DNA from 3 places in the Actinosynnema sp. NPDC049800 genome. Region 3 is predicted to be linked to each of the others. Evidence: riboswitches for the same ligand, from Rfam matches in the RefSeq annotation. Region 3 holds a riboswitch; each other region holds the start of a gene.
The links. A riboswitch is a leader RNA that binds a small molecule or an ion and turns the genes downstream of it on or off. The one in region 3 is predicted to bind glycine.

Region 1 (4,484 bases), on a different contig from region 3:
GCAGGCCCGCGAACTCGCCCTGGCTGCCCGCGTTCGGCTGCAACGACACCGCGTCGTACCCGGTGACCTCGGCCAGCCACCGCTCCAGGTCACCGACGATGCTCAGCAGCCCGTCGGCGTCCGACGCGGGCGCGAACGGGTGCAGGTCGGCGAACTCCGGCCACGTGATCGGCTCCATCTCGGCCGTGGCGTTGAGCTTCATCGTGCACGAGCCCAGCGGGATCATGCTGCGGTCCAGCGCGACGTCCTTGTCCGACAACGCGCGCAGGTAGCGCAGCAGCGCGGTCTCGGAGCGGTGCGAGTGGAACACCGGGTGGGTCAGGTAGTCGCTGGTGCGGCGCAGGTCCGCGGGGATGCCGTCGGCGGTGTCGGCGTCCAGGCCGTCCACGTCCGCGACGGTCACGCCGAACGCCTTCCACACCGCGACCAGGTGCTCGCGCGTGGTGGTCTCGTCGCACGCGATGGACACCACGTCGTCGTCGACCTGCCACAGGTTCACGCCGAGGTCGCGCGCGGCGGAGACGACGGCGGCGGCACGTCCTTCGACGCGGGCGCGCACGGTGTCGAAGAACTCGCCGTGCACGATCTCGACGCCGCCCTCCAGCAGGCCGGCGGCCAGCACGGTCGCCATCCGGTGGGCGCGGGTCGCGATCGCCTTCAGCCCTTCCGGACCGTGGTACACCGCGTACATCGACGCGATCACCGCCAGCAGGACCTGAGCGGTGCAGATGTTGCTGGTCGCCTTCTCCCGGCGGATGTGCTGCTCGCGCGTCTGCAGGGCGAGGCGGTAGGCGAGCGAGCCGTCCGCGTCCACGGACACGCCGACGAGCCGGCCGGGCAGCTGCCGCTCCAAGCCCTGGCGCACGGCCATGTAGCCCGCGTGCGGCCCGCCGAACCCGATCGGCACGCCGAAGCGCTGCGTGGTGCCGATGACGACGTCCGCGCCGATCTCGCCGGGCGGGCGCAGCAGCGTCAACGCCAGCAGGTCGGCGGCGACCACGGCCTGCGCGCCCGCCTTGTGGATCTCCTCGACGACCGCCGCGTGGTCGCGCACCACGCCGGACGCGCCGGGGTAGGACAGCAGCACGCCGAAGAAGTCGCCGCCGAGGCCGAGGCCCTCGATGCCCTGCGACAGGTCGGCGGTCACGATCTCGATGCCCAGCGGCTCGGCGCGCGTCTCGATGACGGCCAGCGTCTGCGGCAGCGTGTCGGCGTCCACGACGAACTTGTTCGATTTGGACCGTCCCGCGCGGCGAACCAGCGTCATGGCCTCGGCGGCCGCGGTGGACTCGTCCAGCATCGAGGCGTTGGCCAGCGGCAGGCCGGTCAGGTCGGCGACCATCGTCTGGAAGTTCAGCAGGGCTTCGAGGCGGCCCTGGGAGATCTCCGGCTGGTACGGCGTGTACGCGGTGTACCAGGCGGGGCTCTCCAGCACGTTGCGGCGGATCACCGGCGGCGTGGTCGTGCCGTAGTAGCCGAGCCCGATCATCTGCGTCATCGGGCGGTTGCGGGAGGCGAGGGCGCGCAGCTCGGCCAGCGCCTCGGTCTCGGTGGCGGGCGCGGGCAGGTCCAGCACCAGGTCGCGCTCGCGGATCGACTCGGGGACGGCGTGCTGCGCCAGTTCCTCCAGGGAGCCGACACCGATCACGTCGAGGATGCGGGCCAGCTCGGCGGGCCGCGGGCCCACGTGCCGGTCGGCGAACGGGGTGCCGTGCTCGAGTGCGGCGAGGGGGATGCGGTCCTGCGTCATCGGTGCTGGCCTCCAGGGCTCCGGACAGACTTCTGCCGTTGCCCTCCCCCTCTGTCTTCTGCCCGGCGGGCGCCTGAGAGCTTCACCCGGCTGTCGGGTTTGCACCGTCGGCGGGGTCGGTCGGTGGTGGCCGACCCGCTTTCCAGAGGCGTCTCACCCGCACGGTCCTTGCGCCTGAGAGGTTCCGGGGAGGATTTGCTCCTTCGGCGCCGAGACTGGCTCGGACTCTCCCGCACGGGATAAAGCGACTACGCGCGAAATCGTACCCGGCGGGTGGGTGAGCGGTACCGCCGGCGCGACGTGGATCTCATCGCGTTGCGCCGGGTGTGCGGGCCGGTCAGCCGGCCGCGTTGCGCCGGGCGAGCACGTCGGTCAGCCGGCCGCCTTGCGCCGGGCGGTCAGCCGATGGCCCTCGTGCGGCGCCGGCGGGACAGCTCGTCGTCGGCAGGCTCCACGATCTCGGCGCCGTCCGCGCGTTCGGCGGGGAAGTCGTGGATCGTGCCGCTGATCTCCCGCATCGCGCCGGAGACCGCGATGCCGAACACCCCTTGGCCGCCTTGGAGCAGGTCGACCACCTCTTCCGGCGACGTGCACTCGTAGACGGTGGTGCCGTCGCTGAACAGCGTGATCCGGGCCAGGTCCTGCACGCCGCGGCGGCGCAGGTGGTCGACCGCGACCCGGATGTTCTGCAACGAGACACCGGTGTCCAGCAGCCGCTTGACGACCTTGAGGACCAGGATGTCCTTGAACGAGTAGAGCCGTTGGCTGCCGGAGCCGTGGGCACTCCTTATCGTCGGGTTGACCAACCCCGTGCGCGCCCAGTAGTCCAGCTGGCGGTAGGTGATGCCCGCGATCTGGCACGCGGCGGGGCCGCGGTACCCGACCAGTTCGTCCGGCAGCGAGGAGTCCGGGAACAGCTCACCCTGTTCGCCGGATCCGGCCCGGATGGGCGCTTCCTCGACCACGCCTGCCTCCCCTCGGTCCGGTCACGACGACCGGCGACCAACGTGAAGCCGCCGCGGTGCCCGAATCACACCGTGGCAATTCACCTGAGTTCGACGGTAAGACCGGGTAGGGGGCAGGTCAACGCGACGCGCTGGGCGTGTCTTGCCTCAACGTGAGGTTGAGGTTGAGAGAGTCGCCTGTCGTAAGCCATTCGGGTGACGTTTAGTGATCGTTTAGCGGACGAAGGTTGACGTTGTGTAACCCAGAGGCGTGACACCTGGAGGTGGCACGCGGGGTTGATCCACAACGCACCGCACACGCTCGCGAGGGGCCGTTGACGGTGTGGGGCCGTTGGGCGCGGCCCTTCGCGGGGCGTGGTGGAGAGCGGTTCGACGGATCGGTGACGGGCTGGTTTTGTCAAGCACCCGACCCGCTTGTCCGCAAGCGGCAGGTTGGTGTGAGGCCCGGGGCAGTGGTGTGCGGTCCCAGGCGGTAGGGGTGCGGCGGGGTGCGGCGGGGGTGCGTGCAGGCTGAAAAGCATGTCCTCGCCGGACGGGCAGATCAGCAGGATGACGGCGGGGTGGGTGGGTACGCGCCGGGTCCGTTGTGGTGCGGGTTTCGTGTCATCCCACCGACCTCCTACGGGCTACCACACGTATCAAGGGGGCAGGCATCGGTGGACGGGCGCGGCAAGGGACACACAGCCCCCTTGACACGCGCGGTAGGGCGGAGCCAGGTCGGCGGGATGACACGAAGCCCTTCCTTCGGGAAGGACGTGGGCAAGGGCGTGTCAGTGGACGGCTGTGGGGAGGCGTGCTCTGGTGTGCCGGGGCCGTGCCGGTAGGCAGGGCGTGGTGGGGGCGGACGGTTACGTGTCGGCGCCGCGGAAGTCCTCGGGCGATACGGAGTCGAGGAACTCGCGGAACTTCTCGACCTCGTCCTCCTGCTCGTCCGGGATGATGAGGCCCGCCTCCGCCAGCACCGACTCCTCCGCGTGGATCGGCACGCCGATCCGCAGGGCCAGCGCCACCGAATCGCTCGGCCGCGCGGACACGCGGATGTCGCCGTCGAAGACGAGTTCCGCGAAGTAGGTGCCTTCCTGCAAGTCCGTGATCCGCACCTGCTCCAGCTGCCGGCCGAGGGCTCCGATGACGTCCTTGAGCAGGTCGTGCGTCAACGGCCGGGCAGGACGGACACCTTGCTGCTCCAACGCGATCGCCGTGGCCTCGACCGATCCGATCCAGATCGGCAGGTACCGTTCGCCCTCGGTTTCGCGCAGCAGCAGGATCGGCTGGTTGGCGGGCAGTTCCACCCGCACGCCGACGACGCGCATTTCGCTCATCGGGTCTCGCCTCCCTCAGCGCGCTGAAATTCTGGCGTCCCCGCTACCAACGAGGATCCCCCACGTACTCTTTCGACGCTACCCGCCAAGCGGGCCCTGTGCGCAACCGCCCGCCCGCTTCGGATCACGATGCGGACACGTGTTCACCTCGGCGAAACAGGTCGTCCGACGACCTCTCGCAAACCGACCTTCACCAAGAGTGTGTGCAGCGTTACGGAGAGCGCCGCCAACTCCCGCACCACGTCGTCACGGTCGCGCGAGCGGTGGGCCGCGCCGACGACCTGCTCCACCAACCCGACCTCGCGGTCGGCCGCGGCGCGGAAGGGGCGCAGGTGCCGGGCCTCCAGGCCGTGCTCGGCCATCGCCCGCACCGTCGAGGCGATCTGCACGGCCTCGTGGTCGTAGAACCCGCCCGCACCTGGCCTGATCAGGCCGTGCTGCTCCAGG
Region 2 (4,484 bases), on a different contig from region 3:
CGGCGTCACGGTCCGGGTGACCATGTGGGAGCCGGACGACGGCGTGGTGCACGCGGACTGGCGGCCCAGCCCCCGGCTCAGCCGGGTGGCGGTCGACGCCCTGCGCCACAAGCACCTGGACCACCCGGCCCTGCACCAGCAGGGAGCCGTGTCGCAGGCCATGGCCGACGCCGTCATCACCATCCTGACCGCCGCCGGCTTCACCGCCCGGCACACGACGAACGACTACCTCCCGTACGGCGTCGACGTCCTCGCCGCACCCGAAGGCCCGCCCGCGTGGGCGGTCCACGACGACGAGCTGACCATGCCGGGCTGGTCGGGGTGACCGAGGCCGGGCCCGCCCTCCGCAAGGGCAGCCCCGGCCTCGGTCCGAATTGCACACTCGCGCTCACGACGGCGTGAACCTCCTCCCGTAGCCGCTGCTGAATTCTGCTGTGCGCGATCAAGGCGCGCCGACCTGAGGGCGCGACAGCTGGCAGCCGCAGCAGTCGGGACGATCGCGTGGTCGAGAAGTGTTGTGCGGCATCGAGGTTCAGGCCAAAGACGCGCGAACGGGCTCCACCCCGCGTTACGAGGTGGAGCCCGTCAGGTGCGGCTCAAGATCAGGCCGTCTCCAGGCCGTGGGACGTCAGGCAGTGGCGAGAACCATCGAGCAGCGATGGAAGCCATCCGCCCTGGTCAGCGGCCGGTTATCAGCACTCGATGACGTTCACGGCCAGGCCGCCGCGCGCGGTCTCCTTGTACTTGACCTTCATGTCCTTGCCCGTCTCACGCATGGTCTTGATGACCTTGTCCAGCGACACGAAGTGGGAGCCGTCGCCGCGCAACGCCATCCGCGCCGCCGTGATCGCCTTGATCGACGCCAACGCGTTGCGCTCGATGCACGGGATCTGCACCAGTCCCCCGATCGGGTCGCACGTCAGCCCCAGGTTGTGCTCCATGGCGATCTCGGCCGCGTTCTCCACCTGCTCCGGCGTGCCACCCAGCACCTCGGCCAGCCCGCCGGCCGCCATCGAGCACGCCGAGCCGACCTCGCCCTGGCACCCGACCTCGGCTCCGGAGATCGACGCGTTCTCCTTGAACAGCACGCCGACCGCACCCGCCGTCAGCAGGAACCGCACCACGCCGTCGTCGGACGCGCCCGGCACGAAGCGGGTGTAGTAGTGCAGCACCGCGGGCACGATGCCGGCCGCGCCGTTGGTCGGCGCGGTCACCACGCGGCCACCCGCGGCGTTCTCCTCGTTCACCGCCAGCGCGAACAGGGTCACCCAGTCCATCACCCGCAACGGGTCCGTGGCGTAGTGCTCGGCGGCCATCCGCTGCCGCATCTCGGCCGCCCGCCGCCGCACCTTCAAGCCGCCGGGCAGCACCCCGGTCCGCGTGCAGCCGCGCTCGACGCACTCCTGCATCACGTCCCAGATGCGCAGCAGCCCCGAGCGCACCGACTCCTCGTCGCGCCACGACCGCTCGTTGGCCAACATCACCTCGCTGATCGACAGCCCGGTCTCCCGGCACCGCGCCAGCAGCTCGTCACCGGTCCGGAACGGGTGCGCGACCGGCGTCTCGTCGGGCTTGATCCGGTCCGCCCCGGTGGCCGTGTCGTCCACCACGAACCCGCCGCCGACGGAGTAGTACACCGCCGAGTCGACCACGACGTCACCCGAGTGGGCGGTGAAGCTCATGCCGTTGGGGTGCAGCGGCAACGACTTCCGCCGGTGCATCACCAGGTCGGCGTCCTCGGTGAACGCGATCTCCCGCACCCCGGCCAGCCGCAGCCGCCCGGTCGCCCGGATCTCCGCCAGCCGCCGCTCGGCCTCCTCCGGGTCGACCTCCTCCGGCCGGCTGCCCTCCAGGCCCAGCACCACCGCCTTCGGGCTGCCGTGCCCGTGCCCGGTCGCGCCGAGCGACCCGAACAGCTCCACGTGCACCCGGTCGACCGAGGCCAACGAGGGCCGCAGCCGTTGCGCGAACATCATCGCCGCGCGCATCGGGCCCACCGTGTGCGAGCTCGACGGTCCGATGCCCACGGAGAACAGGTCGAACACGCTGATCGCCATGACGTCAGTCCCCGGTCAGTTCCGCGTACTTCGCCGCGGTCAGCAACCCGGACGCGTCCGTCACGGCCACCTTGAACAGCCACCCGGCCCCGTACGGGTCGTTGTTGATCAACGACGGGTCGTCGACCGCGGCCCGGTTGACCTCGACCACCTCGCCGCTGATCGGCGCGTACAGGTCGCTGACCGACTTGGTCGACTCCAGCTCGCCGCACACCTCGCCCGACTTCACCACGGTGCCGACCTCGGGCAGCTCCACGAACACGATGTCACCCAACGACTCCGCCGCGTACGACGTGATGCCGACCGCCACGGGCTCCTGGGTACCCGGCGCCCAGTCCACCCACTCGTGCTCGGGCGTGTACAGCAGGTTGTCCGGAAAAGTCACGACAGCGCTCCCTCACGGCAAGGTCCACCAGAGCCCCACTCTGTCCTGGGACCTGAGAGCTTCACCGACGCCGGAGCGGCGGCTTGCACCGTGGGTGCGCGGACTTGCGCGCTTTCCAGAGTCGCCTCACCCGAGCGGTTCTCGCTGCCTGAGAGTGTGCGGGGTGCTTGCTCCTTCGGCGCCCCGGCACGTTCACCGAGGTCTCTCCCGCGCGGGTTCCGGCGCTCCTGGCGCGCCGCGGCCGATGTTCAGTTGGTTGGCCCGCACGCTAGGTGCCGGGCCCGACGGGTGTCAACGCACCGCCGGGCTTGTTCGATCAGCACAGTGGCGCAGGGGTGCGTTGGTGCCGGCCGCACGATGACACCGAATACCCGTTACCGGACCTTTGGTGTAACAACGGCCGAAGGAGCCCACCGTGCGGATCGCCGTCCCCCGCGAGATCAAGAACCACGAGTACCGCGTCGCGCTGACCCCGGCGGGCGCGCACGAGCTGACGCAGCGCGGCCACGACGTGGTGGTCGAGGCCGGCGCGGGCCTCGGTTCGGCCATCACCGACGAGGAGTACCTGGCCGCGGGCGCGAAGGTGCTGGCGGGCGCGGACGACGTGTGGGCCGAGGGCGACCTGGTGCTCAAGGTGAAGGAGCCGATCGCCGAGGAGTACCCGCGGCTGCGCAAGGGCCAGGTCCTGTTCACGTACCTGCACCTGGCCGCCGACCGGCCGCTGACGCAGGCGCTGCTGGACTCGGGCACCACCGCCGTCGCCTACGAGACCGTGCAGACCGCGAACGGCGCGCTGCCGCTGCTGGCGCCGATGTCCGAGGTGGCGGGCAGGCTCGCGCCGCAGGTGGGCGCGTTCTCGCTGATGAAGCCGTCCGGCGGGCGCGGCGTGCTGCCCGGCGGCGTGCCCGGCGTGCACCCGGCGCGGGTGGTCGTGATCGGCGGCGGCGTGGCGGGCCTGAACGCGGCGGCGATCGCCGTCGGCATGGGCGCGGACGTGCAGATCCTGGACACCAACGTGGACCGGCTGCGCCACATCGACGCCCTCTACCAAGGCCGCCTGCGCACCGTGACGTCCAACCGGTACTCCGTCGAGCAGGCCGTCCGCGAGGCCGACCTGGTCATCGGCGCGGTGCTGGTGCCCGGCGCGAAGGCGCCGAAGCTGGTGAGCAACGAGCTGGTCGCCGACATGAAGCCCGGCTCCGTCCTGGTGGACATCGCGATCGACCAGGGCGGCTGCTTCGCCGACTCGCGCCCGACCACGCACGCCGACCCGACCTACCAGGTGCACGACACCGTCTTCTACTGCGTGGCGAACATGCCCGGCGCCGTGCCGCGGACGTCGACCTACGCGCTGACCAACGTGACGCTGCCGTACGCCGTCGCGCTGGCCGACCAGGGCTGGGAGGCGGCGCTGCGGGCGGACGCGTCGCTGGCGCTCGGCCTGAACGCGCACGAGGGCCTGCTGACCAACCTGCCGGTCGCGCAGGCGCACGGGATGACCCACACGCCGCTCGACTTCTGAGGACCCACCGCGAAGGGCCCCGCTCACGTGCTGTGAGCGGGGCCCTTCGGCGAAAGAAAGACGGCCCGCTCAACCAGCCTGGGGGTCACTGGGAGCGGGCCGCGTCGCCAATCTTAGCCGGGAACGGGGGTCGCTGCCCAGTGACCCCACCGATCCGGCCGAGATTCCCACCCGGCGGTGGCGACGCGCTGTGCCCAAACTCAAGCAATCGAGTGAACTTGGGTGATAACGGGTAAGTCACGACGGCCCCGCGACCGATGCACAGGGCGGGAACCCCGCGGCTACCCGGCGGGGTCGTCCGCTCGCGCGGCGCTCTGCCGCGCCACCTCCGATCGGAGCGCAGATGGCTGAACCCGAGGGCTGGATCGACTGCCACGACCCGTTCGGGCGGGACCGGTCGATGACCGTGCTCGTCGAGGACGACCGAGTTCTGCTGGTCGCGCCGCCCGGCGAGTCCGCCGTGATGTCCGTCACGCAGACGCGCAGGCTGCACCGCCTGCTCGACCAAGTCGCCGACAGG
Region 3 (4,484 bases):
CCCCTGCGCCTGGAGCACCGACACCGGCGTGAAGTTCTCCGAGGCGATCATCTCCAGCGTGCTCTGCTGCCGGTGCAGCTCGGCGGCGACGGCGTTCGCGACCTCCGGGTCGAACTCCGCGAGGGAGGTGGTGAAGTGCTCGGACATGTGTGGGGTCTCCCTTACGAGGTGCGCTTGTAGAAGGGCAGTGCGACGACTTCGACCGGCTCGTGCTTGCCGCGGACGTCCACCGACAGCCGGGTGCCGGGCTCGGTGTTGCCGACGGCCACGTACGCCATCGCCACCGAGTAGCCCAGGGTCGGCGACAACGCGCCGCTGGTCACCTCGCCGATCCGGGCGCCCGAGGCGTCCAGCACGGGGTAGCCGTGCCGCGGCGCGCGGCGCGAGGCGGTCTTCAGGCCGACCAGGACCTCCTCGACGCCCCGCTCGGCGACGGCGGCCAGCGCGTCGCGGCCGACGAAGTCGCCCGGCTTGTCCAGCTTCACCACGCGGCCGAGGTTCGCCTGGAACGGCGTGCGGTCGCGGCCGAGCTCGTTGCCGTACAGCGGCATGCCCGCCTCCAGCCGCAGCGTGTCGCGGCAGCCGAGGCCGGCGGGCTTGAGGTCGTGCGGCGCGCCCGCCTCCAGCAGGGCCCGCCAGACGTGCGCGGCGTCGTCCGGCGCGACGAACAGCTCGAAGCCGTCCTCGCCGGTGTAGCCGGTGCGGGCCAGCAGCACGGGCTTGCCCGCGACCTCGGTCGGGTACGACGCGTAGTACTTCACCGCGGCCAGGTCGGTCGACGTGAGGCCGGCGAGGATGGCGGTGGCCTTCGGGCCCTGCACGGCGAGCAGCGCGTAGTCGGTCGACTTGTCCGCGACCACCGCGTCGAAGCCCTTCGCCCGCTCGACCAGGGCCTCGTGCACGACGGCGGCGTTCGAGGCGTTGGCGACGACGAGGTACTCCTCATCACCCGTGCGGTACACGATCAGGTCGTCGATGACGCCACCGTCGGCCTCGCAGATCATCGTGTACCGGGCGCGGCCGACGCCGATCGCGGACGCGTGGCCGACCAGGGCGTGGTCGAGCGCGGCGCCCGCCTCCGGGCCGGTGAGCAGGATCTCACCCATGTGGGTCAGGTCGAACAGGCCCGCCGACGTGCGCACCGCGTGGTGCTCGGCCAGCTCGCTGTCGTAGCGCAGCGGCATCCGCCAGCCCGCGAAGTCGGTGAACATGGCGCCCAGCGCCTCGTGTTCGGCGTGCAGGGGCGTGCGGCGGCTTTCCATCAGGCGGGCCCTCCCTGGGTGCGGACCTGCCGATGGGCCGACCGGTCGGGTCGACGGGCGGGCACGTCCGAGCGATTCACGAGCGAAAGGATGACACGGTCCACCGGAGACTCCTCGTCGAGTGAGCCTCCCCCTCTGCCATGAGCCTGAGAGCTTCACCACCCGGTGGGGGCGGCTTGCACCGTGGGCGAGGCGCACCGGGGTGCGCCTGCTTTCCAGAGTTGCCTTCGTCGCGCGGTACCTGTGCCTGAGAGATTCCGGGGAGGAGTTGCTCCTTCGGCGCCCCGCTGGGGGACTCTCCCGCGCGACATCGACGGCCGTGTTCAGTTGGTACCGCCAGACGCTAGGGGTGCCCGGCGGGCGGGGTCAACCCCGGTCACAGGCTCTTCTCGGCCCGGACGCTCTCGACCACCTTGCGCTCGGCGTAGAACGACACGAACGGGATCGTGCCCGCGAGCAGCACCAGCACCGTGCCCTTGATCGACCAGCGGGCCTTGAGCGCGAGGTCGACGGTGAGCACCAGGTAGACCGCGTAGAGGAAGCCGTGCACCGGGCCGACGACCTGCATCATGCCCTCGCTGTCGCCCGCGTACTTGGCGATCATCGCGACCACGAGCAGCAGCAGGCCGACACCGACCACGTAAGCCATGAACCGGAACCTGGTCAACGCGCCGCTCATCGCCCTACCTTCGCTCACCGCTGGTCCCGCGCGTTGAGTTCGGCGAGCATGCGGTTGTAGGCCGCGAGCTCTTCGTCCTCGTCGTCCCGCACGGGCGCTCTGACGGGCTCAACGGTAACTACCGGCCGCGGCGGCGCGGCCACCGGCTCCGGCGCGGCCTCGGCGGCGGCGTCCGCCGTCCCGGCGGCGGCCTCGGCCTTGCGGCGGGCGTCCAGCCTGCGGATGCGCCACACCATGAACGCGGGGAAGAGGCCGAACAGCGGCCACTGGAACACGTAGCCGAGGTTCTGGAACGTGCCACCGGCCTCGGAGAACCGCTCCCACTGCCAGTAGGCCAGGCCGCAGCACACGACCAGCGACGCCAGGCAGACGGCCGCGATGGCCAGGCGCTGGGGGGTGATGAGGCCTCGCACGCCTCAAGAGTACTTCGTGCGTCGCACGAGGCTGGGGCTCCCCGCACGGGAGCCCGCACCTCGACGGCAAGGGCTCCTCGACCGCAGGAGCCCGCCCCGACTCGTCGGACCTAGGCCACGCCGTCCCGGCGTTGCCTCTGCAACCTGGCCACGCACCAGGCCGCCGCACTACCCCGACGCAGGTGCTGGAGCACCGTCATCGGGCCGAGGCGACGACCGAGGTCGGCGGGCGAGAGCCCGGCCGCCCGGTAGTCCAGAGCGCGCTGGTCCAACGGGCTGATGCCCGCGTCCCACCACTGCTCCGCCTCGGACAGGTCGCCGACCAGCTGCCAGTAGCTGGCGGCCGCGGCGAGCAGGGGCTCGGGCACCTCGGGCGCCCGCTTCCGCATCGCCGCCACGTACGCCGGATCCGCGGACTCGACCTTCACCAGGCCGCGGGGACCGCCATTCGCCCGCTGCACCGGGATCCCCGGCGCGGACGGCGGGGCTTCCGCGAGCCACGCGTCCTTGATCCGGTTCACCTCCTGCAGCTCGGCGTCGTCCGAGCGCTCAGCCGCCCACTGCCGCAACAGCTCGTCGACTCCGGAGTCCTCGACCATTCTGCCTCCTCATCGGTCGAAGATCAGCCAATGCGACGCACCGTATTAGCGGGTACCGACAACCGCTAGACCCTGGTTTGTCTAAAACCCTGTTACCAGGGCGTTATAGCCCTCATTCCACCCGTACGGTGCAACGTTCGGGGCGCATAGTCACCGATCGTGACCGCATTGAGCGGGAGTACGCGGGGTTACCGCGGGACCTCTAGGCGAACAGGCTGCGGACGAAGGTGATGATCGACTCGGCGCCGGACTGGAGCCACCCGAGCGCGGTCCTCACCGCCTCGGCGGACTCGTTCGGCTGGGTGATCAGGAGGAACAGCACCAGCGCGACCGCCGCCAGCGTCACCACCTTCTTGACGTTCACTGATCGGTCTCCGTCCGTGTCACTGGGCAGGGCGGCCGAGCGCCGCTCCGGTCGTGTCAACGGCCATGGTCCCTCATTCACCCGGATGATGACGATCGAACCCGCCGCCATCCCTCGACCGGTCGCACGAACACCACGCAACCACGCCTGGGTCGCCCGGAGAGTCACCCGAACGGACGATCAAGGGGACCGGTGGTCCCGCCGATCACCAAGGTACGGGCGCTCGCCCACCCCCCTGGCACGGACACCGAGGTTCTTCAGACACTGCCACCTCTGCACAGCCCATCACCTGATTGCGCCGACGCACGCACCGAGCGTGACAAAGGCCGCTCGCGGCTGCCACTCATTTCCGGTACCCCTTCAGGTGATTTCCCTTGCCTTTTTCCGGCCCGATCGGGTCCGCGCCCGCGGGTCCGTCACCCGATCACGCCGGACCGCCGGAGCCCGGCGATCTCGTCCTCGCCCAGCCCCAGCCCGGCCAGCACCTCGACCGTGTGCTCGCCGACGGCGGGCGGCGGACCGGGCGTGGCCGCGGGCGTCCGCCCGAACCGCGGCGCGGGCGCGGGCTGCGCCACCCCGTCCACCTCGACGAACGTCCCCCGCTCGGCGTTGTGCCCGTGCTTCGGCGCCTCACCGGGCGCCAGCACGGGCGCGAGGCACGCGTCGGTGCCCTCGGCGAGCGCGGCCCACTCGTCCCTGGTCCGGGTCGCCACCGCCGCGGCGATGCGGGCCCGCAGCTCCGGCCAGTTCGCCGGGTCGTGCCGCCCGGGCAGCCCGGCGTCGGCGAGCCCGAGCACGACCAGCAGCTCGGCGTAGAACTTCTCCTCCAGCGCCCCGATGCCGACGAACCGGCCGTCGGCCGCCTCGTACACGTCGTAGAACGGCGCGCCGCCGTCGAGCAGGTTCGTCCCGCGCGCGCCCGACCAGGCGCCCACCGACGACATCCCGTGCAGGAACGTGGTCAGCAGCGCCGCGCCGTCGACCATGGCCGCGTCCACCACCTGCCCCCGCCCGGACCGCTCCCGCTCGTACAGCGCGGCCAGCACGCCGAGCGCCAGCAGCAGCCCGCCACCGCCGAAGTCGCCGACGACGTTGAGCGGCACGGTCGGCGGCGCGCCCGCCCGGCCGATCGGCTCCAGCGCGCCCGCCACCGCGATGTAGTTGATG

Region 1: another riboswitch for glycine. It lies ahead of gcvP (aminomethyl-transferring glycine dehydrogenase); the one in region 3 lies ahead of gcvT (glycine cleavage system aminomethyltransferase GcvT).
Region 2: another riboswitch for glycine. It lies ahead of gcvH (glycine cleavage system protein GcvH); the one in region 3 lies ahead of gcvT (glycine cleavage system aminomethyltransferase GcvT).

What each region holds. Positions count from the first base shown of each region.
Region 1 covers NZ_JBFAMT010000061.1:5,394-9,877, reverse strand. The annotation lists gene gcvP (aminomethyl-transferring glycine dehydrogenase) at 1-1,750, opposite strand, end outside; glycine riboswitch at 1,903-1,993, opposite strand; gene AB0I91_RS38415 (MerR family transcriptional regulator) at 2,149-2,715, opposite strand; gene AB0I91_RS38410 (bifunctional nuclease family protein) at 3,564-4,037, opposite strand; gene ftsR (transcriptional regulator FtsR) at 4,181-4,484, opposite strand, start outside.
Region 2 covers NZ_JBFAMT010000039.1:9,800-14,283, reverse strand. The annotation lists gene AB0I91_RS31695 (hypothetical protein) at 1-325, shown strand, start outside; gene AB0I91_RS31690 (L-serine ammonia-lyase) at 693-2,057, opposite strand; gene gcvH (glycine cleavage system protein GcvH) at 2,062-2,442, opposite strand; glycine riboswitch at 2,568-2,662, opposite strand; gene ald (alanine dehydrogenase) at 2,858-3,964, shown strand; gene AB0I91_RS31675 (hypothetical protein) at 4,308-4,484, shown strand, end outside.
Region 3 covers NZ_JBFAMT010000003.1:104,033-108,516, forward strand. The annotation lists gene glyA (serine hydroxymethyltransferase) at 1-147, opposite strand, end outside; gene gcvT (glycine cleavage system aminomethyltransferase GcvT) at 162-1,262, opposite strand; glycine riboswitch at 1,391-1,486, opposite strand; glycine riboswitch at 1,488-1,575, opposite strand; gene AB0I91_RS05770 (DUF3817 domain-containing protein) at 1,639-1,941, opposite strand; gene AB0I91_RS05775 (hypothetical protein) at 1,956-2,354, opposite strand; gene AB0I91_RS05780 (helix-turn-helix transcriptional regulator) at 2,465-2,953, opposite strand; gene AB0I91_RS05785 (hypothetical protein) at 3,156-3,317, opposite strand; gene AB0I91_RS05790 (CaiB/BaiF CoA transferase family protein) at 3,734-4,484, opposite strand, start outside.